One region of the Arthrobacter sp. U41 genome, then DNA from elsewhere that is predicted to be linked to it. Evidence: riboswitches for the same ligand, from Rfam matches in the RefSeq annotation. Region 1 holds a riboswitch; each other region holds the start of a gene.
The links. Region 1 has a riboswitch for cyclic di-AMP ahead of ASPU41_RS20295 (NlpC/P60 family protein). Riboswitches for the same ligand answer to the same signal wherever they lie in the genome.
Positions count from the first base shown of each region.

Region 2: linked by a shared signal. The riboswitch ahead of ASPU41_RS16540 (M23 family metallopeptidase) and the one ahead of ASPU41_RS20295 (NlpC/P60 family protein) in region 1 are both predicted to bind cyclic di-AMP.
Region 3: linked by a shared signal. The riboswitch ahead of ASPU41_RS16485 (NlpC/P60 family protein) and the one ahead of ASPU41_RS20295 (NlpC/P60 family protein) in region 1 are both predicted to bind cyclic di-AMP.

Region 1 is NZ_CP015733.1:74,567-80,999, reverse strand. Features, by position in the region: gene ASPU41_RS22865 (hypothetical protein) at 306-971, opposite strand; gene ASPU41_RS20295 (NlpC/P60 family protein) at 1,090-1,857, opposite strand; cyclic di-AMP (ydaO/yuaA leader) riboswitch at 1,861-2,056, opposite strand; gene ASPU41_RS20290 (hypothetical protein) at 2,587-3,054, shown strand; gene ASPU41_RS20285 (DUF305 domain-containing protein) at 3,208-3,840, shown strand; gene ASPU41_RS20280 (F510_1955 family glycosylhydrolase) at 3,925-4,800, shown strand; gene ASPU41_RS20275 (hypothetical protein) at 4,844-5,344, shown strand; gene ASPU41_RS20270 (four-helix bundle copper-binding protein) at 5,497-5,910, shown strand; gene ASPU41_RS20265 (DUF3105 domain-containing protein) at 6,072-6,433, shown strand, end outside.
Region 2 is NZ_CP015732.1:3,631,209-3,639,513, forward strand. Features, by position in the region: gene ASPU41_RS23770 (cytochrome c oxidase assembly protein) at 1-290, shown strand, start outside; gene ASPU41_RS16540 (M23 family metallopeptidase) at 335-1,129, opposite strand; cyclic di-AMP (ydaO/yuaA leader) riboswitch at 1,138-1,326, opposite strand; gene ASPU41_RS16545 (TlpA family protein disulfide reductase) at 1,420-2,076, shown strand; gene ASPU41_RS16550 (four-helix bundle copper-binding protein) at 2,254-2,664, shown strand; gene ASPU41_RS16560 (M23 family metallopeptidase) at 3,694-5,088, shown strand; gene ASPU41_RS16565 (potassium channel family protein) at 5,425-6,297, shown strand; gene ASPU41_RS24105 (multicopper oxidase domain-containing protein) at 6,385-6,573, shown strand; gene ASPU41_RS16570 (multicopper oxidase domain-containing protein) at 6,596-7,030, shown strand; gene ASPU41_RS16575 (APC family permease) at 7,082-8,305, opposite strand, start outside.
Region 3 is NZ_CP015732.1:3,618,455-3,626,759, reverse strand. Features, by position in the region: gene ASPU41_RS16510 (cytochrome c biogenesis CcdA family protein) at 1-317, opposite strand, end outside; gene ASPU41_RS16505 (F510_1955 family glycosylhydrolase) at 322-1,203, opposite strand; gene ASPU41_RS16500 (DUF305 domain-containing protein) at 1,279-1,899, opposite strand; gene ASPU41_RS16495 (hypothetical protein) at 2,040-2,510, opposite strand; gene ASPU41_RS23090 (heavy-metal-associated domain-containing protein) at 2,862-3,179, opposite strand; cyclic di-AMP (ydaO/yuaA leader) riboswitch at 3,562-3,740, shown strand; gene ASPU41_RS16485 (NlpC/P60 family protein) at 3,745-4,518, shown strand; gene ASPU41_RS16480 (heavy metal translocating P-type ATPase) at 4,705-7,020, opposite strand; gene ASPU41_RS16475 (heavy-metal-associated domain-containing protein) at 7,023-7,250, opposite strand; gene ASPU41_RS16470 (metal-sensitive transcriptional regulator) at 7,271-7,594, opposite strand; gene ASPU41_RS16465 (hypothetical protein) at 7,899-8,305, shown strand, end outside.

The sequences.
Region 1 (6,433 bases):
ACGACAAACATTACAAATGTTGGACCGGAACTGCGCGGTCGGCTGAACACGTCCATAGATGTCTCGCGAACGTTCGTTGCCGGACGCAGCGCGTGCCTATACGCGGCCCTTCTGTGTCGCAAACGCATCAATGACGGATGCCAAGATCCGCTCATCCCAAAAGCTCCTCAACCAGGGAATACCGCTCCGGGAAGTCGCCGACACCCCAGGGGTCTCTGTGCCCACTCTCTACCGATGGGGCTTGGCAGCAGGCGGACCGAGGCGCCGGGCCCACGAATGTTCGGTTGAGCTTGCCGGGCTTGGCGTTAGTGGCTGTGCGACGTGTGGGTGTCGGGTGCGGGCGCCGCGGGGGCATCTGTCGGTTTGTCGAGGGTGGGGTCTTCGCTGGTCGGAGCCTCCGCGGGTGCCTGCGACGGTGCCGGCGTGGAGTCGTGGCTGTGGCCCTGGGAGTCGAGGGTGCTTGCGAGGGCGGACATGCCGAACCACGTCAGGCCGGCGACCAACACGACACCTGCGGCAAACGGGCTGACCAGGTGGCGCAGGCCGCCCTTGGCGTCCTTGGCGATGAACGCGACGTACGACATCAGCAGGCCGATCGGAGTCATCCAGGCGCTGCGCTCGGGGAACTGTTCGAAGTGCTGGATGCCGCCGCCGACCAGGCCAACGCCGAAGGAGAGCAGGAGCGAGAACGTGACGAGCGAGATGGCCCGGCCCAGCAGCGGTCGCTCATCGACGAGCACGAACTCGTTGACGATGGTGCCGAGGAGGAACACGACCGCACCGACGACGCAGATGATCGCGTATAGGCCCGGGTTCACCGGATAGTGCACGACGGCGCCGGCGATAAGGGCCGCGCCCATGAAGTAAAGCATCGCGCCGATGTAGCGCGAGTAGAGCGAGGGAGTCCGTTTCGCGAGCTCTGCCTCATAGGAGGCAATGTCTTCGCGGCTGAGGTCGTTCTGAACGGTCATGTCTGGTGAGTCCTTCGTTTTCGGGTGCGTGAGACCAGGCAGCCGTAACGCCGACACCGGAGGTTGGTGCGGCGTGGCGCTGCGCGTGCTGCTCAGCAGGGCAAAATTCAGTGGTTTGTTAGCCCGCGCGGACGAAGGTGACGGCACCCTTGGACGTCATCCAGGTCAGAGGGTGCACAGCGGTTTCATTCTTCCCGTTCAGGCCTGAGCTGAGGACCTGGCCGTTGCCGACGTAAATTCCTACGTGGCCAGGCTGCATGACCATGTCACCGGGCTGGGGGTCGGTGACCACGGTGCCGTAGTTCATGAACTGCATCGGGCCCAGGTCCCCGACGGGGATGCCAGCGGCGTTGAGGGCGTTTTCGACCAGCCGCGTGCAGTCCTGGATCATGCCGATCTGAGCGTAGGCGGAGGACACCATAATGGAGTTAATGTCACCGGCTGCGGGGGCGGGAGCCGGAGCGGGCGCAGGCGGGGTGACGGTGACTTTGGCCGAGACGGGTGCAGACGTCGTTACGAAGACCGCGGGCACCGCGGCCTTCGCGGTTTCCACAGCAGGTTTCGGGGCTTCCGCTACGGGAGCGGGCGTGGTTTCTACGTCCGGGCGCTCGAAGGAAATCTGGATGGTGGCATCGGCGGTCAGCGGGGCCTGTATCTGGCTTGCGACTTCGAGGTTGGCGGCCGGTTCAGCTTCGCGCTGGGCGGGGGCGTCGGCTGCCTGGGCGGCAGCAATACCGCTGGTCAGCACGAGACCGGAAGCTGCTGCGAAGACAGCGGCCTGGCGGCCTGCGCCGCCGGCCTTCGCGGTAACGGACGTGGTTAGTGCGGCAAGAGTGCTGGTCTGGGGGACCGCGCGGCGGCGGCCGTGAGTTTTGCGCATGGGCATGTAGGGGCCTCTCCCACTGCCTGCGAGGTTAGCTGTCGGATTCGGGTGGGAGGCACCCGGCCGCGTCAGGCGCAAAAGTGCACCAGGCACGGCTTCACCCCAAGACCTGCAAGAAGCGGGCCAATAATGGGTTCCCCGTCTCTGCCGGACGAAAAGCGAACGGATCCCGGGCAGCGGCAGAGTTAGGCAATCTGTTCGGGAGTGCCGCCTCAAGGAGAAACCGGCACGACTTAGACCGTACTTCACCCCAGCAATGTTTGTCACATTCCGGTAACGGCGCATCTGACATGTGCGGAACTGAAATCCGTCCCGAACTGCCCCTCGCTGCGTCCACGGAAGCCCCTGCCCCCCGGCAGCTGCCGGTGCCGCTGTTGAGTTCGGTGTTGAGGGCCTCAGCCGGTAGGGAAGGCCGTCTCCGCCCTCGGGGGCGTGGAATCTGCCTCTGTGCAGCTCGTCCCGGGCGGCCGTTCGCTGGTGGTTGTGGACGGTACGGCCGGCAGCGCCGCGGTTGGCGGCGGCTGTCACAGCCGCCGGCTACACGTTGGCCAGCAACTGACTGTTTAAGACATCCGGGTCCACGATGATGATGGGACTGAGCGCGCAGCTGCTGCTGCGTCGGGGGAAACTCAATGCCTCCCAGGTGCGTTGAAACAAAAGTGCTGACCGGCCGGAACGCTCCTGCCGGTACGCTGGAATAGCATCGGCCCTGCACGGAAAGGAGCAGACATCGTGACAACGGCATCCCGCGAAAGCCTCATCACGTACCTTCTCCGTGCAGGTTTCCTGGCTGCGGCGCTGGCCATCATCGCCGGGATTTTTGGCATGCACATCATGACCGGAGCCCACAGCACCGCGGCGCACGCCATGCCCGCGGCAGGTACCGGGAGCGCCCTGACGCAGCTGCATGACAGCACCGGCCACTCCGGCCACGGTGCCGCAAAACCAGCAGCCGGGGCGATGCAGGTGGCGGCCGCGGAATCGTCGTCGTCCTGTTCGTCGGCCGGCGCGTGCCCGGAGATGTCGGCCGGGGGTGCTGCCTGCGTGCTCGCGCCGGCGAACACCTTTCTGACCGCGCCGCTGCCGGGAACAGCACCGTACGCGTCGCCGGACTTTGGCGGCGCGGCCGCTGTCAGCACGAACTATTCCTATTCACCGGACAGCCCTTCCCCCGGTGACCTCTGTATCAGCCGGACGTAAACGAGCATTACTGCGCCGGGCCTGCCCTGGGCGCAACAGTCCAGCTATTTTGCACGCATCAACTGGCGCGTCCTTTTTGTGGGCGCGGCCGCCACTGCAGCAATACGGAGGCGCTCCACAGCGCCGCTGATACTTTTGAGGACCCTGATTTCCATGAAGAAGACCCTGACCATTTCCGCTGCCGCCTTTGCCGCAGTCATCGCCCTGGCCGGCTGCTCCGCCGGTACGGGTTCCGGCAGCTCGGACTCCACCAGCATGCCGGGCATGAACTACGGCGGCAGCACGGCAACGTCCACCAGCTCAGCCCCGGCAGCTGCTGCCGACTTCAACGATGCGGACACCATGTTCGCTCAGATGATGATCCCGCACCACGCCCAGGCCGTGACGATGAGTGAGACCATCCTGAAGAAGGAAGGCATCCCCGCCGAGGTGACGGATCTGGCCACGAAGATCAAGGACGCCCAGGGGCCCGAGATCGGGAAAATGACCGGCTGGCTTCAGAGCTGGGGCCAGTCCACCGCGATGCCGACGAACATGCCCTCCGGGCACAGCATGTCCGGGATGATGAGCGAGGACGACATGGTCAAGCTCGAGGCAGCGCAGGGCACCGAGGCAGCGAAACTCTTCCTGACCCAGATGATCGCCCACCATGAAGGCGCCGTAGAGATGGCCAAAACCGAGACCACTGACGGGAAGAATGCCGACGCGGTCCAGCTCAGCAAGGACATCGTTAGCGCCCAGGAAGCCGAGATCCAGGAAATGAAAGACCTGCTGGCCACCCTGTAGCCAGCACACCCAAAGGGCGCCGGCCCCTCCCCCTGGGACCGGTGCCCTCCCCAACCATTTCCCGGCCATCTTCTTGGAGTCCCCGTGCCCCTGCACTTTCTAACCCGACACCGGCCCGTGGCCGGCCTCGCCGCGGCAGCGGCCCTGATGTTCATCCTGTCCGCCTGCTCCTCCGGGTCCACGACCACCGCACCGTCCAGCGCCGCCTTCGCCCTTCCCAGCTCCCACGTCCATGGCCTGAGCGTGAACCGCGAAACCGACCAGGTGCTGCTCGCCACCCACGAAGGACTGTTCGACGTCACCAAATCCCCGGCCACCCAGATCGGGGACACTAATGACCTGATGGGCTTCACAGCCGCAGCTGGCCAGGGCGTCTTCTACGCCTCAGGGCACCCCGGCCCCGGCTCGGACCTGCCAAACCCGATGGGCCTGATCAGATCCGTGGACGGCGGAAAAACCTGGGAACAGCTCTCCCGCCAGGGCGAATCTGACTTCCATGCCCTCGCCGCCACCAAGTCCGGGATCGTCGCCTATGACGGGACGTTGCGGACCAGCCCCTACGGCAAAACGTGGGCCGATGCCCAGGTCGACTTCGTCCCCGCCGTGCTGGCCGGAACCCCCGAAGCCGACACGGTTCTCGCGACCACCCGCGACGGGCTCCAGCGCTCCACCGACGGCGGCAAAACCTGGGCCCTGGTCCCCGCGGCGCCTGTCATCCAGTTCGCGGCGTTCGCCAGCGGCACCGAAGTCATCGGTGTTGAACCCGGTGGTGCAGTCCAGTATTCAGCAGACGCGGGAAGCACCTGGATACAGACCGGTTCGATCGAGCAACAGGTCCAGGCGATAACTGCCGTCAAGGGAGCCGAAGGCAAACCATGGATCTGGGCCGCGACCACCGAAGGGCTTGTCGTCTCCACCGACGGCGGAACGATCTTCCGGGCCGCGGACGCCGTCCGATGAACACCACAGGGACGATGATCACGGCAACATAGGCGGCTCACTGATGGAGCATCAGGAAAGGATCTGGTTCGTGGACCCGGCGACGCTGCAGGACGCCGTGGTGGACCGGGCCGCGCTGGAAGCCCGGCTGGACGGCTGCAACGACCCGGACCGCGTCTGGGTGCTGTCCCTCCTGGGCAGAGGCGAGGAAGCAGTCAACGAAGCCCAGGCACTGCTTGCAGCCTCCCAGGACCCTTTCCGTGCGCTGCTCGTGCTCGGCTACGCCTACCAGCGCCTGTACAGGTGGCCGGACGCCGCCCGGGCACAGGAGAAAGCCCTCCGCACAGCACACACCAAGGTCAGGGAAGCCCAGGCACGCCATCAAATCGGACGTCGGCTCTTTGACGAGGGCCTTTACCTCGCTGCCGCTGCAGAGTTCGACTGGGCCGGGGACCTGTTCAAGGCCGCAGGCCGCTCCCGGGCCGCTCACACCTCCCACCACGCAAGGGACCGGGCCCGGAAGGTCCACCTGCACAACAGGATCTCCGACCAGAAAGATCACTGATACCCGCCAGGTCACCGCGTACGAAACGCACGACCGCAACAAGGAGCGAAAGGAGGGACGCAGCAACACAGGCCCGGACCACTGCGCAAAAATGCGCGCGGGTTCGGACAGTGATTCCCAGCCAAGTAACCCCTACCGGAAAAGAGAGCACAATGACCCACAAAACCACTCACACACTGCTCGATGCCTACCCGAAGGACCTTGGCGACATCGATCCGCACAAACTGGCCGAATGCATCGCGGCCTGTTTCGACTGCGCACAAGCCTGTACCGCTTGCGCCGACGCCTGTCTGAGCGAGGACATGGTCGCGGAACTGACCAAGTGCATCCGCACCGACCTGGACTGCGCCGACATCTGCACCACAACGGGCAACATCCTCTCCCGCCACACCGGCTACGACGCCAACATCACCCGCGCCGTCCTCCAGGCCTGCGCCACTGCCTGCAGAGCCTGCGCCGAAGAATGCGAACAGCACGAAAACATGCACGAGCACTGCCGGATCTGCGCCGAAGCGTGCCGGCGCTGCGAAACGGCATGCAACGAACTACTCGCATCCCTGGGCTGACTGGAGCCCGACCGATGAGGGCCCGCCACCGGGCGGGCCCTCAGCTTCTCCCTCAGCAAGCGTGCGTCTTCACTCAGCTCCCGACGGATTGTGCGGCCGTGAAGAGCAACAACCTCGACATGTACACTCCGCCCAGCACAACCCCTGTCAAAGGAAACATCATGAGCAATGCCAAGAAGCTGCGTAATGAACGCCAGGCCATACTGTCCGGCATCCGGGCCAGGCAAAAGGCGAAAGAACGCAGAACCAAAACCTTCCTCTACGGCGGCTTCGGCCTCGTCCTCGCCGCCATCATCACCGCAGTAGCCATCGTCCTCACCGGAGCAGTGCAGGAACGCAACGCGCTAGCCGAAGCAGCCAAACAACCAATCGAAGGTGTCAGCACCTATGACAATCTGTCCCGCAACCATGTGCAGGAAGCCGTGCAGTACCCGCAGGAGCCGGGCGTGGGAGGCGACCACTCAGCACGATGGGTAAATTGCGCGGTCTACACCGCCCCCGTCAACGAACAAGGCGCCGTCCA
Region 2 (8,305 bases), on a different replicon from region 1:
TCATGATGCGGATCAGTCCGCAGATCCTGGACGGGGCAACCCAGGCCCTGGCCGGGCACCCTGGCTGGCTGCCCGAGGCGTTGCGGGACCAGCAGCTCGCCGGGGACCTGCTGTGGTTCCTGGCCGAAATCGTCGACGTTCCCCTGATCATCCTGATGTTCGTCCGGTTCGCCCGCAGCGACCGGAGCGAAGCTATCTCCTTCGACAGCCTCACCGACGATCAGCTGGAAGCACTGAACCGTGAACACCTGAACGGCGCACACACACGCCCCGGCAACAGCGATGCGTAAAACCATCCCCCGCCCCGTTTGTCCGGGAGCCGCGGAAAGCCCTCTCAGATGAATGCGGCAGGATTGACCGTCCGGCCGTTGACCATAACCTCGAAATGGAGATGGCAGCCGGTGGAGTTTCCCGTCGTCCCCACACCGGCGATCAACGCGCCCCCAGCGACGACCTGCCCGACCGAGACACCGATGCTCGCCAGGTGGTTATACGTGGATTTCAAGCCGTTGCCGTGGTCCAACACGATCCTGTTTCCGCCGCCGTACTGGCTCCAACCCGCCTCGAGCACCGTCCCGGCTCCGGCGGCGAAGACGGCGGTGGAGCAGGCCCCGGTCAAGTCGATCCCGGTATGCCACTCCCCGGATGCCCCGGTCAGCGGGTTCACCCTGAGACCGAAGGGGGAACTGACATTCACGGAGGACAACGGCGCCCGCAACCCCACGCCAGGAACGGACGCCGCAGCCTGGCCAGCGCCCGGCCCGGTCGTTGCCGGAGTCCGGGCCGACTGGACGTTCGGTGCCGGTGATGCCCTCGGTGCAGGTGAGGAGCGGACGGCGGGCCGGTCAAAGGCCAGGCCGGCGCCTGCGTCGGCCGTGACCGCCGGCTGTTCAACTGCCGTTGCCGAGGCGGCGGGGCGTTCCCGGTCGGCGTCCAAGCGGTCCGGATCTGCCTGCGCCGCGGAGAGCACCGTCATGGCAATCAACCCCGTGACCGTCGCGGCCGCGCCCAGCCGCTGCCCGCGGCTTCCCCGGACGGCGGGCGTAAGGACGGCGGCCCGGCGCCGCCCCTGGGCAGGCGAAGACGTGGGAACGGCACGGCGGCGGCCGTGTATACGGTGGGAAGGCAAAACGCGTGTCCTCTCAGCGCCGGCGAAGTTAGCTGTCGGATTCGGACGAGTGGAATCTCCGGCCCGCCCCGCAAGCCGTCCCACAGGCGTGGACTCACAGGGCCGGCTTCACCCCAAGGCGCGCTATGGCGCCGTTTGAGGGTCCTCCGCCCCCGCCAAAAGACTGAAAGTTCATGGACCGCCGGCGGGGTTTGGCGAAGCGGCCTCACGCATACCCGTGCGGGGTATGTATTGCGTCAACTCTATCCAGCCTGGCCTCGAAGTTACAATTCCGTTATCAAAGGATAGCCATGCATAAACCTAGCCTCCCGACACCGTCGGACGCCGCTCCCCTGGCTCCGGAGACAATGCCGGGTTTCTCCCGGCGCCGTCTGCTGTCCTCAGCTCTTCTGGGCGTCCTGGCCGCCCCGGTTCTTGCAGGATGCGCCTCCGGCGATCCCCTCGCCCAGCAGGCCAAAGCCGGCGACAACAAGAACTACATCGCCGGGGACGGCTCCGTCACCGAATATGCCGCCGCCGAGCGGAAGCCGCCGGTGGCAGTAACGGGGGAACAGTACGACGGGACGGTCGTTAACTCCGGCGACTGGGCCGGAAAGGTGATCGTCCTGAACTTCTGGTACGCCGCAGGCGCCCCGTGCCGGCTCGAAGCGCCCCGGCTGGAAGCACTCTGGAACGAGTTCAAACCACAGAACGTCCTGTTCTACGGCTTGAACGTCCGCGACGAGGAAGCCGCTGTCGCCTTCGAACGGACCTTCGGAATCACCTACCCCAGCATGCAGGACAAAAACGGCGGCATCCTGCTGGCCATGACCCAGTACGTACCACCGCAGGCGGTCCCGTCCACCCTCGTACTCGACAAACAGGGACGGGTCGCCGCCAGGATCCTGGGCCTGGCCGATCAAAGCATCCTCAAATCCCTCATCACCGGCGCCGTAGCCGGAGGCTAGCCAGGAATCGGTTGCCCCGGATGCCCGGGGCCCAGAAGCGCATCGGCATCGGAAGGCCCTGGTGAAACTGCCCGCGCTGGCGGGCCGTTGGTGTGCAAGGGCGGCAGGGTTACTGTGGAGGCGGGCAGCCGGCGCCAGCCCGCTGCCCGCCTCACCACCAGCGACAGGAGCAACACCATGAGCCATCACATCGTTGCGATGCTTGACGCCTACCCAGGGGAGCTTGGTGGAATCGACAAGGACAAGCTCGCCGAATGCATCGCCGCATGCTTTCAATGTGCCCAGGCCTGTACGGCCTGCGCCGACGCCTGCCTGGGCGAGAGCATGGTCGCCGATCTGACCACGTGCATCCGCACGGATCTGGACTGCGCTGACATCTGTGCCGCGACCGGCAGCATTCTGTCCCGCCGGACCGGAACCAACGCCGACATCATCCGCACCGTTCTTGAGGCCTGCCGGGCTGCATGCGCCGCCTGCGCCGAGGAATGCGAGAAGCACGCCGGTATGCACGAACACTGCAGGATCTGCGCAGAGGCCTGCCGCAGGTGCCAAGCCTCCTGCACAGACCTTCTGGCAGTCCTGGCCTGATCACCAGCGATCCGCGCCGGAGTCCAAAAGCATGGCAGGCAACGGACACCGCGGGCCTGAACAATGCGCCCACGACAGATCCGGGCGGAAGTTCATCTTCAGTCCGGATAAGGTTACGTGATGCCCGGCAACGGTCCCGGCATGGCTCCTGAGGTCATTAAGGCTGGCCAGGGACCGGGTAAGGCAACGGGTACGCTCTGTGCGTCCGGCGCAGCCCCTTCAGGCACGGTGCCGCAGCCGCGTCTACTCGGGGCCTGGGCCTGGGCGCTCAGCGTTCACAGCGGGTGAAGCCGGCGCTACCTCTGCGGTGCCGCCTGCTTCTGCGGCGTCACTGAGCTGCCCGCGGTAGCGGACACGCCGGATTCGCCGCGTCATGGACACCATCAGCAGAATGACGGCGATAACCATGAAGGCCGTCATCACGAAGCCAAGAAGTCCGGGCGTAATCTGGTCAGCGGTCAGGCCAGTACGCAGCCCCCCATCGCCCGGGGCCGGAGACGGCGACGGCGAAACAGTCAGGACCGTGAGCCCGCGGACCAGAAACGCTGCCATCAAATTCGCCACCACGCCAGATTGTCGCCCGTTGCCGGGTCATGACAATGAGCAGGAGCCGGTTGGCGGCGTATGCGGGTACTTCCAGAGCCGGTGCTCATGACGGAGTGTTTCCTTGTCGGTTGTCGAGACGTGAATCAGGATCCCTGACCCGGCCCGATTTCGTCCTCCGGAGAGCCGGCGGGTTTGGACTCTGGGACTACTCAAACAATACCGGTCGGTCTGCGCTTGGCCGCTGCCGAAGCCGACGGCGCTACTTCGTTACTTCGTAACTTCATCGTAGATACGCGCCCGCGGTTTCAAAGCAGATATGTTTGCGTGTCGGGATACCGTCCGTCCCCGGCGGCGACCGCCGACCCGGAAACGATGGAATGATTCCCCCAGCATCCCTCCGGCGTGTCACCCGGCACCATCTGCCGGCCTTACGCAGACGTCCCGTAGTCTCGATCGGGTCCCCTGCTGTGAAGGTCATCAAGCATGCGTTCCATCTCCGGAGTTGTACCGGCTCCGTCCTCCGTCCCACCGCACGGCCGCCGACGGGTCCGGTTCGCCGCCCGGATCCTGGTGGCCGGTCTGCTGCTCACTGCCCTGGGCGGCACCGCGGCACAGGCGGAAAACCTGCAGGACACACAGTCGCAGCTGGAGGATCAAGCGGCACAGGTTCAAGAATCTTTGGAGTTCGTGGACTCGTCGCTCGTTACCACCGCTTCGCAGCTTGCCACCTACCAGGCCCGGATGCCGGCGGCAGAGCAGACGGTCGCCGAAGCGCAGTCCCGGGTGGCAGCCGCGGCCCGTGAAGTCGATGCATACACTCTGCGCATATCTGCCGCCGAACGGACACTGGCCGACATAGACCGCGAACTGGCTCAAAACCGGAAGGCGATGGCGGAGAGCCAGAAGATGGTGGGACAGATAGCCGCCGATGCCTACAAGCGCGGAGGCGTACCCCAGGACCTCAGCCTCTTCTTCGGCACCGGCGACCTCGCAGCAGCCGCGGACACTATCACTCACACCGAACAGGCCCTGAAGGCCCAGAATGCTGCCGCCGCCGGAACCCGGGACAAGAGAGCGGTCGACGAGAACTCTCAGAACAGGCTCGCCGCCGTGCGCCAGGAAATTACGAACCTGAAACAGCAGGCCGAGACGGCCTTGAAAGCTGAGCAGGCCGCCCGGGCCGAAGCCACCGCGGCCAAAAAAGACCTCGATCAGCTGATTATATCGACCGCGGCTACGGCACAAGATCTGGCCGCCAAGAAACCCCGGATCATGGCGGAACTGGCGTCCGTCAAAGCCCAGCAGCAGGCCATCGCGGCTCAAATTGCCGAAAATCAGCGCCGTGAACGCGAAGCCTGGCTGGCCGAGCAGGCCGCGAAGACGCAGGCCGCCGCCCGGGCCCCGGAGGGGCAGAACCCCGCCCCGCCGCAGACTCCGGCGCCAGGCGACGCTTCCTCGTTCGGGGTCAGCCGCCCATTTGGTGCGGGAGTTCCGGTTACGTCCGGCTTTGGCTGGCGCGCTACTCCCCCCGGGACGATCGATTTCCTGGGGACCGGCAGCTACCTCCACTCCGGTATAGATTTCGGGGTTGGCTGCGGCACTCCGGTCTATGCTTCGGCCGCGGGAACGGTCACAACTGCCGGCTGGACCAGCGGCGGTGGCGGATTCACCGTCATGGTTTCCCACGGCGTGGTCCGAGGTGACGCACTCACCACGATCCTCTACCACAACAGCAGCGTTACCGTATCGACCGGGCAAAGGGTGGACAAGGGCCAACTGATTGCGTACTCGGGCAGCAGCGGAAATTCCACGGGATGCCATGCTCACTTCGAAACGTGGCTCAATGGATCGCCTGTGGACCCCATGGGCCTTCTCTGACCCATCCCGGGCGGCACGCAGACGCCAGTGGTCACTCCGCCGATAAATACCGTCTCATGACGGGTTGGAGATGCCGTGCGAGTTCCCCACGCACGCGTCCTGAACTCCGAGCACGGCCCTTCTAGAACTGCCGGAGATTTTAGGTTGGAGGGGTGATACTGCCGGTATGTACAGGACGTGGTTCCTTGGCCTGAGAGCATCAAGAACTTCCGCTCCTTTCGCCGCGGGATTGAGCATGTGAGCGCGGAGATCGAAGCCGACAATTTCGGTACTGCTTTCCGGGGTTCTTCGCTCTTCGCCTCACAAATTCTCTAGTTGAATCAGGAGTTGCAGGCCATGGAATGGATCTTCACCCTTCTGGGAATCGGCATCATCGGGCTGGGTGCAAACGACGTGTTCCACACTCTCCTGCATCCCAGCGGACAGGGCCGGGTCAGCCGCCTCTGCATTGATACGGTCTGGCGCGTCGCTCACGCTCTGGGCAGCAGGTTCCTCTCGGTCGCAGGGCCCGCGGCGGTCGTCGCGGTGATTGTGCTGTGGGCGGCCTTGCAGGCGGTGGGCTGGGGGTTGATCTACTTCCCGCATGTTCCACAGGGCTTCGTATACGCCGCCGGGGTGGACGAGTCCCGCTACGGCGATTTCGCGGAAGCCCTGTATTTCTCGGTGGCTGCGCTCAGCACCGTCGGCTTTGGCGACGTGGTCGCTATCGATCCGTGGATCCGGATGGCATCTCCGCTTGAATCAGTCATTGGCTTCGGCCTATTGACCGCGGCCGTGACGTGGTTCATGCAAATTTTCCCGGCCCTCGGACGTCGTCGGGGATTGGCTATTCGTCTGTCGCTTCTGGACCGGGCAGGTTACGCCAAAAGCGTCGGCGACGCTGGCCCTGGCGCCACGACCTGGACGCTGGAGTCGTTGGCCGTCGACATTGTCCAGATCCGGGTTGACCTGTTGCAGACACCCGAGTCGTATTACTTCCGCGAAACCACACCCGCGACATCGCTCGGGGTCTGCATCGCCCAGGCCGTGGCCTTGAGCGAGGAGGCCGGACGGTCCGTGGACCCCGGCGTCCGGTTGAGCGGCAGGGTGCTCCGCGAAGCCATCGAAGACCTAGCCAATCTTCTGCGCGCCGGCTTCCGACTCTCCGGGTCCACGCCGGAGGAGGTCTTCCGCGCCTATGCGGCGGATCACAACTATGACTACACCTGACCTGATGCCCGCAGCCGTAAGCCCCACGGCACTGCACCGGCGGGATATGGTAAGTCTACTGATGACCCTCACGAAACCCATGAACCCATCCAGGCTGACGGGGTCGCCGGAGTCGACTTCACCCCCGTCCAGCCCGGTGCCACAACCGAATACCCCGCCTACGAACCCGGCCACGCAGGAACTTTCGCCTATCACACACACCAAACCGCTGAGCAGGAACCACGCTGGGCTGGTCGGGCTGATCGCCATCCTGCCCAAGTAGGTCCCTGCGAATAACAACCCGCAGGCGGACCTCGCCTTGACCCTGCAACAGTCCAACCCCGCCAACGACGACGGCAAAACCGTCAGCGAAGGCGCCGTAGCAGTACCCAAACCCGACGAGCGGGGCATGTTTCCGTTCGGTACCATTAACGGCACAACAGGAGACGCCTCCGGCGGTCCGATCAACATCAATCAGGGAGACCTGGTCCGGACCCGCCTCTACAATGCCTCCGGAATGTCCCACTCGATACACCTCCACGGGATGGACATGACACTCGTGGACATCAACGGCCACCCGACGGAACTGTGCACGGCCGGTGGATATGAAAGTCCCTGCAGCCCTTACCCCTGGTCGTGCAGCACCTCACGGGAACCCAGCATCAAGACGGACAGGCAGAACACGAGTGTCTTCGTACGCGAGCAGTTCCCACGCACTGCAGGGTTCCATCAACTGCGCCGGCCAGGACCGTGACCGGCTTCGATCGAGCAGGACTGGACGGAGCGTTTCAGAGTGTGGAGCGGGTCATTCAAGTGCGGAGGGTTGCCCCCGGTCGGCCTCGGCATCCTGATCCCTGTGACGGACGGCCCACCATTGTGCAAGAAAGATCGTCAGGGACAAGGCCGCGGCCACGGCCAGCATGAGTAGATCCTGGCCTGCCTTGACGATAATGAAGGCGGTCATAACCACAACGTCGAGGACGATAGCGACCACGGGTACCCACCTCCTGGCCCCGATGTCCTGGTGCAGATGCCGGATGATGCCAACGTGAACGGCGATGTCCATGCTGATGTACAACAGGGCCCCGAGGGACGCTATCTGGGTCAGGTCGAAGAAAACGGTGACCAGAATCGCCAGACCGGCCGTGATCAGCAAAGGCTGGTGCTTGATTTTGTCGGGGAGTCCGGGTGCCTGCTTCATCTCTTGGAGCATCGCATAGAGTCTGGAGACCGAGTAGATACTGGCCAGAAGACCCGACAACGTCGCCACAACGGCCAGGGCGATAGTCAGCCCCACACCCCACGTACCGAAGAGCGGCTCCGCGGCCCGGGCCAGGGCGTAGTCCCTGGACTCAATGATCTGCGGGACGCTCAAACTTCCGACAACAGAAACCGTCAGCAGCAGGTAAATCACCGTGCAAACGGCGAGGGAAATAGTGATCGACCTGCCGATGTTCTTCTTCGGTTCCTTGATGTCACCGCCCTGATTGGTGATGGTGGTGAACCCCTTGTAGGCAAGGATGCACAAAGTCGTGCCTGCCAGGAACCCGATGAAGCCCTGCTGCGGCGGTTCTCCCGAGCCGCCGCTGAGAGCTGTGCCCAGCGAGGACCACCCCGCGGCCAGAAGCCCAGCAATCGCCAGCGCAGCGATACCGACGATCTTGGCTACGGCCGTCACGGTCGCGGAACGCTCCACCAAAGTATTACCGAAGATATTCACCACGGCAGCCAGAGCTATCGCCGCCACACCCAAGGCCGGCACTAACAGAGCCGATCCCTGCAGGCCGAACGGACGAAGCATGTAGGTGCCAAAGGTCCGCGCCAGGAGACTTTCCGCGACCACCATCGATACGTACATAAACAGGGAAAACGACCCCGCAATCACACCCGGCCCATACGCGTCCTTGAGCAGCATGGCGATGCCACCGGAGGAGGGGTTGGCCCCGGAGTACTTCACATACGAGTATGAACTGAACGCCACCACCACAGCGCCGGCGAGGAATGCCGCCGGCACCAACCCTCCCGCGAG
Region 3 (8,305 bases), on a different replicon from region 1:
ACCACGATGCCGAGGCCGCGCATCAGGGCATCCTGCCAGCGCAGCAGCCAGGACCCGATGGCGCCGAAGGCGGCCCCGTAGAGGGTGAACACCGCGGCGAAACCCAGAACAAAGAGCCCGACGCCGGCCAGGACCCGGCGGCGGTTATGTGGCTGGGTCGGGTCGGTCAGCCCGGAGACGAAGCCCAGATAGCCGGGCACCAAAGGAAGGATGCACGGCGAGAGGAAGGACACCAGTCCTGCAGTCATGGCCAGCGGGATGGCGATGACCAGCGCGCCGGAAGTCACCATGGACGCAAAGTATCCGCCGATGTCCATCGGTTCAGCTGGCGTCGGAGGGCCGGAAAGTGGCCCCGCCGTCCGTGGAGACCACCACTTCGGTGGAGGTGGCGGCCCAAACCCTGGGGTTCCCGTCGGAGCCCTCCGTCGCGGCGACGGCCTGGACCGCACCGCTGATCTGGCCCTTCCTGGTCCAGGTTGCTCCGCCGTCTGCGGAGTAGTGGACGGTGCCGCCGGGTTCGACGCCGACGGCTTCCGTGGCGCTGGCAAATGCGGCGAACTGGATCACCGGCGCGGCCTTGTCCAGCGCCCAGGTGGCACCGCCGTCGGTCGAACGCTGCACGCCGTCCTGGGTGGTGGCGAGGACGGTGTCGCTGAAGGGGTTTCCGGCCAGGGCTGCGGGAATGAAGCCTGCGCCGACTGTTTTCCAGGTGGTGCCGTCGGTGCTGGTGCGCAGGGTCCCGTCGAAGGCCACGATCCCGGATTTGGTGGCGGTGAGCGCATGGAAGTCCGATTCACCCTGACGGGAGAGCTTCTCCCACGTTTTACCGCCGTCGCTGGTTTTGACCAGACCGAGAGGACTGGGAAGGGCTGAGCCAGCGCCGGGGTGTCCGGAAGCGTAGAACACGCCGTCGTCCATGGCAGCCGTGAAGCCCATGAGGTCATTGGTGGGTCCGATTTTCACGGCCAGCTTTTTGGAAACGTCGAACAGGCCCTCGTGCGTTGCCAGCAGTACCTGGCCGGTTTCACCATTGACGCTCAGCCCATGGACGTGGGAACTGGGCCGACCGGTCGCGGTACCTGCTGACGCGGTATTGGACGCAGGGGTTGCAGGCGGGGCGCAGGCTGCCAGGGACAGGACCAGGGCGGCTGCTGCGGCCAGGATCGCCGCCGGGCGACGGCCGGATGTGGGTGGGAAAGACACGGGAACTCCAGGGATCGGAAGGAACAAGGGGCAGTGGGCCGGCCCCTGGGCGGGACCGGCCTCTGAGGATGCCGGCTAGAGAGCGGCCAGCAGGTCCTTCATTTCCTTCAATTGCGCTTCCTGGGAAGTGACGATGCTCTTGCTGAGCTGCACGGCGTCCGGGCTCTTCCCGTCGGTGCTTTCGGTCTGGGCCATCATGACTGCGCCGTCGTGGTGGGTGATCATCTGAGACAGGAAGAGCTTGGCCGCATCGGTCCCCTGCGCGGCGTCCAGTTTCGCCATGTCATCGCCACTCATCATGCCGGACATGCCGCCGCCTGACATGCTGCCGGATATCTGGGAGGATTCCTTCCAGTCGCTGAGCCACGTGGTCAGCTGGTCGATCTCGGGGCCCTGCTCTGCCTTGATCTTTGTGGCCAAAGCACTCACTTTCGGGTCGATGCCCTGCTTCTTGAGCATAATGTCGCTCATTTCCACGGCCTGCGTGTGGTGGGGGATCATTCCCTGCGCGAACATGGTGTCGGCCGCGTTGTGGTTCCCGGTAACCGTCGAGGCGGAGCCTGAGGACATTCCGGAGCTGCCGTGGTTCATGCCCGGCATGCTGCCGCCGCTGGAGTTGTTGGGGCTGGCGGAGCATCCTGCCAGCGCGATGGCAGCGACGAGGGCGGTCGCTGGGATTGTCAGAAATTTTTTCATGAAAAGAGGTCCTTGAAGACATCAACCGACGCGGGGCGCCGTCGTTTGGTGACACGCACGACAATCAGGCCGGAGTTCCCGGCAGGGCGCGTCAGGGTAAGGGCTCATGCGCCGGTCAGAACACGGCGCAGATCAGCCGCTTACGTCCGGCTGATGCAGAGCTGGCCCGGTGAAGGACTTCCCGGAAGGTAGGAGTAGATGGAGCCAGGGGTCGGCGCGGCATCGTCCACGACTGCAAAAGGGGTTTGGCCAGGTGGCGGGGCTGCCAGAGACGCGTTGCCGGGGGACGGGATGCACGACGCATCCATGGCGGACATCATCGCGCACCCGCCAAGATCAACGCATGAGAGTCCCTGGACGGACGTCGTGCCCCCTGATGGTGAACTGTCTATAGCCGGCGCGGCGCCGGGGGCACGGGATGTGTGTTCCGTGGCCGGAGACTGCATCACCTGCGGCATCTCCGCGCCCGGAACGGCGGCCGATGCCGGCATGATGTGGGAGCCGGTCATGATGTGCATGCCGAAGATCCCGGCAATGATGGCCAGCAGACCAGCCAGCAGGCCCGCGCGGCGGAGGAACGACGTAACGCGGCGGGATAAAGCGTCGGTCATGAGGTTCTCCTTCCGTGCGGGTTGACTTCGTTCAAGGGTACCGGGCCGGGCGGGCCGCGGCGTCTGATGGGTTCAACAAACCGGTAAAGGGCTGAGTTTCATCCGGTGCAGCCGCGGGGCATTCGGTACCCCGCCGATTGTGGGACTGACATCATTACGGCACCGACGAGTGGGAGCACGCGACGTTGGCGAAGACCACCCCGGCGGGGGTCGGAGATGGTGTTGTAGCAGGCGTGGATGAGGTAGCCCAAGTTCTGTGGGTTACCTGGCTCCTCGTCAATTGTCGCTCCCCGCAGGCAAACCCTCCTTGAGCACCCGCATTAATGGTTGCCCGTCTCGGCGGCCGCTGAATTAGCTGGTGCTGGCGAGGCTGTATCCGGCGCGGATTACCGCATCCCGGACCGCGGTGAGGGCAACTGTTCCGGCGACGGTCAGACGGGATACTCCGCCGGCGACGAGCTCGACGGTCGCCGACTCCACTCCGTCCACGGCCCTGACCGCGTTTTCAACCGTTTGAACGCAGTGCCCGCAAGTAAGTCCTTCGATCAGGTAGTCCAAGCCCTCGACCGGGGCCAGCGTCTGTGCGCGGGCATCGGGGCCGCAACAGCTGCGGCCAGAGGAATCCGCGGCGGAAAGGGAAAATTCGGTCCGAATATCTGATGTGCACATGTCAGGTCGTTCCTTTGCAGAAAGGCGTGATGGGGATGCTGGGGATGAACGGCTGTAGCGGCCGGCGGGTCCGCGGGCCTGGACAAACCACTTCACTGACAACAAACCAAATATACCCCCAAGGGGTATTTCTTGCAAAGGAAGCGGGCACCGCCACAAGGCAGCGCCACTGGACATGTGCTGGATCCCCGCCGATCCGCGCCGGCCGCAGCAGGATTCCGCGCTCATTTCGACCGTCCCCGGAACCGGCACGGCATCCGGAGCGGGAAGGGGCGGCCGCCGGCCCGCTGTTGTTACCTGAATGTGACATGCCATCAGTTTTACCGTACGGTCGAATCCGTGCCGGATTTCTCCGAAACGGCACTCCCGAGCCGATTGCCTAACTCTGCCGCTGCCCGGGATCCTTTCGCAAAATCGTCCGGCAGAGACGGGGAAACCACATTTTGGCTCGCCTTCGGGCAGGCCTTGGGGTGAAGCCGCGCCCTGCAGTTATGCAGACCGCAGCCGGGTGTCTCCCATCCGAATCCGACAGCTCACCCCGCAGGCATTGGGAGAGGCTCCTTTCATGTCCGCACGCAAAAATCCGGGCCGCCACCGCGCGGTTACCATCCAGACCAGCACCCTCGCGACGATTTCCAAGACCATCGTCGACAACGCCGGCGGGGCGGGACGCCAAGCCGCTGTCATCGCCGCCGCGTCGGGACTCGTTCTGACCAGCGGGATCGCCGCCCAGGCCGCAGAGGCCCCGGCACAGCGGGACTCGGCCCCCGCCTCGACTCTTGAGGTGTCCAGCCAGGCCCCGGCACAGCTCAGCGCTGACTCCAGCGTCCGGATTTCCTTTGAACGCCCCGCCGTCACCACCACCGCGGCGCCGGTCATTGAGGCGCCGAAGCCTGCTGTCCAGGCGCCGAAGCCTGCCCCGGTGGCGGCCCGGGCCGGAGGGGGCGTCCAGACGCAGCCCCGCATCACCGTCCAGCCGCAGGCCGCCACGGCCCCTGCTGCCGCTCCGGCGGCGGGCGGCGTCAACGCCGCAATGGTTTCCGCCGCCTACGCGCAGCTTGGCACGATCCAGGACTGCACGGCCCTGGTGGAAAAGGCCTTGGGGTCTGCAGGTATCCCTGTCGGGGATCTGGCCCCGTTGCAGTTCAAGAGCTACGGAAAGGTCGTCGGTGATGCGCAGCCCGGTGACATGGTCATCCAGCCGGGCCACATCGGCATCTACGTCGGCAACGGCCAGGTCCTCAGCTCCGGCATGAACGGCAAGAACCAGACCGTCGTGCATCCGCTGTCGTGGCTGACCGCCACCGGCCCCGTCACGTTCGTCCGCGCCGGCGCCTAGAAACATGCCACAAGGGCCGGTGAGTTGCTGCCTTGGGGGCAGCAGATCACCGGCCCTTGCGCGTTTGCGGCCCGGGAATACCTGCAGCCGGCTCCGGACGGCATGAGATCCCCTGGAGCCCGGAACAGAGCCTTGCAGTTTGATCGACGGAACTTCCGGTCCTGAGACTTCTCCTCGTTCGCCGGGCTAGCGGACGGCCACCGGCCGGGCGGCCGGCTCGTGCGCTGCCGGATCCTGGATCGTCGTCCCGGCGAAGCGGCGCAGGCGCAGTGAGTTGCTGACAACCAGCACGGAGCTGGCGGCCATCGCGGCGCCGGCGATCATCGGGTTCAGCAGCCCCAACGCGGCGACCGGGATCCCGACGGCGTTGTAGAAGAAAGCCCAGAACAGGTTGGTCTTGATGGTGGCCAGGGTCCGGCGGGACAGCTCGATGGCCTGGGCCACCTGGCCGAGGTCGTTCCCCATCACCGTCAGGTCGGCCGCGGCGATCGCAACATCCGTCCCGCTGCCCATGGCAATGCCCAGGTCAGCCTGCGCCAGGGCTGCGGCGTCGTTGACGCCGTCGCCTGCCATCGCCACGATGGCCCCGGAAGCCTGCAGCTTCCGGACCGCGTCCACTTTGCCTTCCGGCAGAACCCCCGCAAGGACATCCTGGGCCGGGATGCCCACGTCGGCGGCAACGATCGCCGCGACGGCGGCGTTGTCTCCCGTCAGCAGGATGGGCCTGAGCCCCAGCGCTTTGAGTCGGGTGATCGCGGCGGCGGAGCCGTCTTTGACCGTGTCGGTGAGGCTGATGATTCCCGCGGGCCGGCCATCGACCGCGACCCAGATGACAGTGGCGCCGGTTCCTTCCTGTGTTTGCAGGGCCGCGTGATGGTCGGCTGCGAGGATGATGCCGTTGTCCTGAAGCCACCCGGCCCGCCCGACGACCACCCTGCGTCCGTCCACCGTTCCGCGGACGCCTCCGCCGGGTGCGCTCTCGAAGCCGGTGACAGGCATCAGCGGCCCTTCGCCCTTGGCCGCGCGGGCGATGGCTCTTGCGATGGGATGTTCACTCGCGGCTTCGACGGCACCGGCCAGGGCAAGGAGCTCCTCCTTGGCGGGCCCGGAGAACCTGTGGATACCCGCGACGGACAGCCGTCCGGTCGTCACGGTACCGGTTTTGTCCAGCACGATAGTGTCCACGGTCCGGGTGTCTTCAAGGACCTGCGGGCCCTTGATCAGGATGCCCAGCTGGGCACCCCTGCCGGTGCCGGTCAGCAGGGCCGTCGGAGTGGCCAAACCCAGCGCGCAGGGGCAGGCAATGACCAGGACCGCGACCGCGGCGGTAAATGAGGCCTGCGGGTCCGTGGTGGAGAGCATCCACACGGTAAAGGTGACCGCGGCGATGGCGAGGACGATCGGGACGAAGACAGCACTGATCCGGTCCGCGAGGCGGGCGATGGGCGCCTTGCCGCTTTGTGCCTGGCTGACGAGTTTCCCCATCTGGGCCAGTGTTGTTTCGCTGCCGACACGGGTGGCCTTCACGAGCAGTCGGCCGTTGGTGTTGATGGTGGCCCCGGTCACCGTGTCGTCAACGCCGACCTCCACCGGCAGCGACTCCCCTGTGATGAGCGAGGCGTCGACTGCGCTGTGCCCTTCGACGACGAACCCGTCGGTGGCGATTTTTTCCCCCGGGCGGACGAGGAAGACGTCCCCGGGCTGCAGTCGGTCGGCGGCGATCAGAGACTCGACGCCGTCGCGGAGGACGGTGGCTTCCTTGGCTCCGAGATTCAACAGTGCTTTCAGCGCATTGCCTGCGCGTTGTTTGGCGTTGGCTTCAAGGTACCTGCCCAGCAGCAGGAAAGTGGTGACGACGGCGGCGACTTCGAAGTACAGGGTGTGGGCGCTCATCTCCATGCCAGGGTGTTCGGTCAGTGACGGGTCGGTAAACAGCTGCCAGCTGGAGAACAGGAAAGCTGCCCCCACCCCGATGGAGACCAGTGTGTCCATCGTGGAGGCAAGGTGCCGGGCGTTGATGGCCGCGGCTCGGTGGAAAGGCCACGCCGCCCAGGTGACCACGGGCAGGCTGAGGGCAAAGGCCCACCAGCCCCAGTGCGGGAACTGGGCGGCCGGGATCATGGAAATGATGACGACCGGCACGGTGAGGGCACCAGCCAGGAGAAGTCGAGGGCGCAGGGAAGCTGAGGCGGCCGGTGCACTTGGCCCGTCATCGGACAGGTCAGGAACAGCGTCCTCATCGTCCCGCGCCGCACGGTCTGCATCGGGCGCGGCCTTGAGCCGGGCCGTATATCCGGTCGCCGCAACCGTGTCGAGGATCTGCTGGTCGGTAATGGCATCCGGCACCGTGACCTGGGCGGATTCAAGGGGCAGGTTGACGCTGGCCTGGACTCCGTCGAGTTTTCCGAGTTTCCGTTCCACCCGGGCGACACACGAAGCGCAGGTCATCCCCTGGATGTCCAGTTCAATGATGCGCGTGTTGGTCAGGGTGCCGGAGTCCATACTCAGGCCCCGGCAGCCACGACGACGTAGCCGGCTTCTGCGACGGCTTCGCCGATTTTCTCCGGGTCGAGCTCGGCCGCCGAGGTGATGGTGGCAACGGAGATGCCGTCCTTGTTCAGCTCCACGGCGACCTCCTGGACCCCGTCGAGTTCCTGAAGTTCCTCGGTCACGGAAGCGACGCAGTGGCTGCAGTCCATGCCGGAAATATTGACGGTGGTGTTGATGCTCATGATGATTTTCTCCTGAATTCCTAGCGCAGCAGACGCGCGATCGCGTCCGCTGCTTCCTTGACTTTCGCGTCCCCCGCTTCTGGTGATTCGGCCGCGGCGCTGACGACGCAATGACCGATGTGTTCCTCGAGCAGCCCGATGCTGACCGCATGCAGGGCCTTGTTGACGGCCGCGACCTGGGTCAGGATGTCGATGCAGTACGAGTCCTCGCTGACCATCCGGGCTATCCCGCGCACCTGACCTTCGATGCGTTTGAGCCTTCGCAGATACGCCTCTTTGTCTGCGGTGTATCCGTGAGGCGGGACAGCACCCGCGACAGTGGCATCTTCGACAGTGTGGTTCACAGCAGCTCCTTATGACATTCCAAATAGTATACCCCCTAGGGGTATCTAATCAAGTACTTGCCAAGGCTCAACGGGCGAATCGGCGGGGAGGGGCTCCTCTAGCTCTCGCGCAGCGACGAGAGAGGCCGGCTGGCGGACCGGGCGTCCCGTCCAGGATGCAGATGTGCCGAACGCAATGGCCACCCCGATGCCGCCACCTCTGTAGTGTTTGAGCATTGGAACAATGAGCCGTGATGCCTTCTTGAACGCCGGTCATCCGAACGGAAGACCCGGGGGCTCACCCCAACAGAGGACCCGAAACGCCATGACACACCAGAATGCAACGCTGCGTGGCCCACATCAGCCCGAGGAGGAGACGCCCGGCGGCGGCTCCCGGATGCCACTCGGACCCCGGCGGCTCGTCTTGGTCGGAAGCCTCTGCGTCCTGGCCGGCGTCCTGGCCGGGCGGTACTTCGTCGGCGGCCTGGTGCTCGCGACCGCCGGCGCCGCTGTACTGGCCACGGCTCTTTCATATCGGGTGGAGAAGCCTTGGTTCTCAGGGCTGTCCTGGCTGGTCAGCGTCACCGGTGCTGTCTGGACCACAGTGACCGCGGGCTATTGGTGGTCGATCGGTGCGGCCGCCGATTCCTCCTCGGGCCCGCCGGAGTCCGCTGCTGTGCTTTACTATCTCGGCCTCACCGCCCTTATCATCATGAGCAGCGGGAGTCTGGC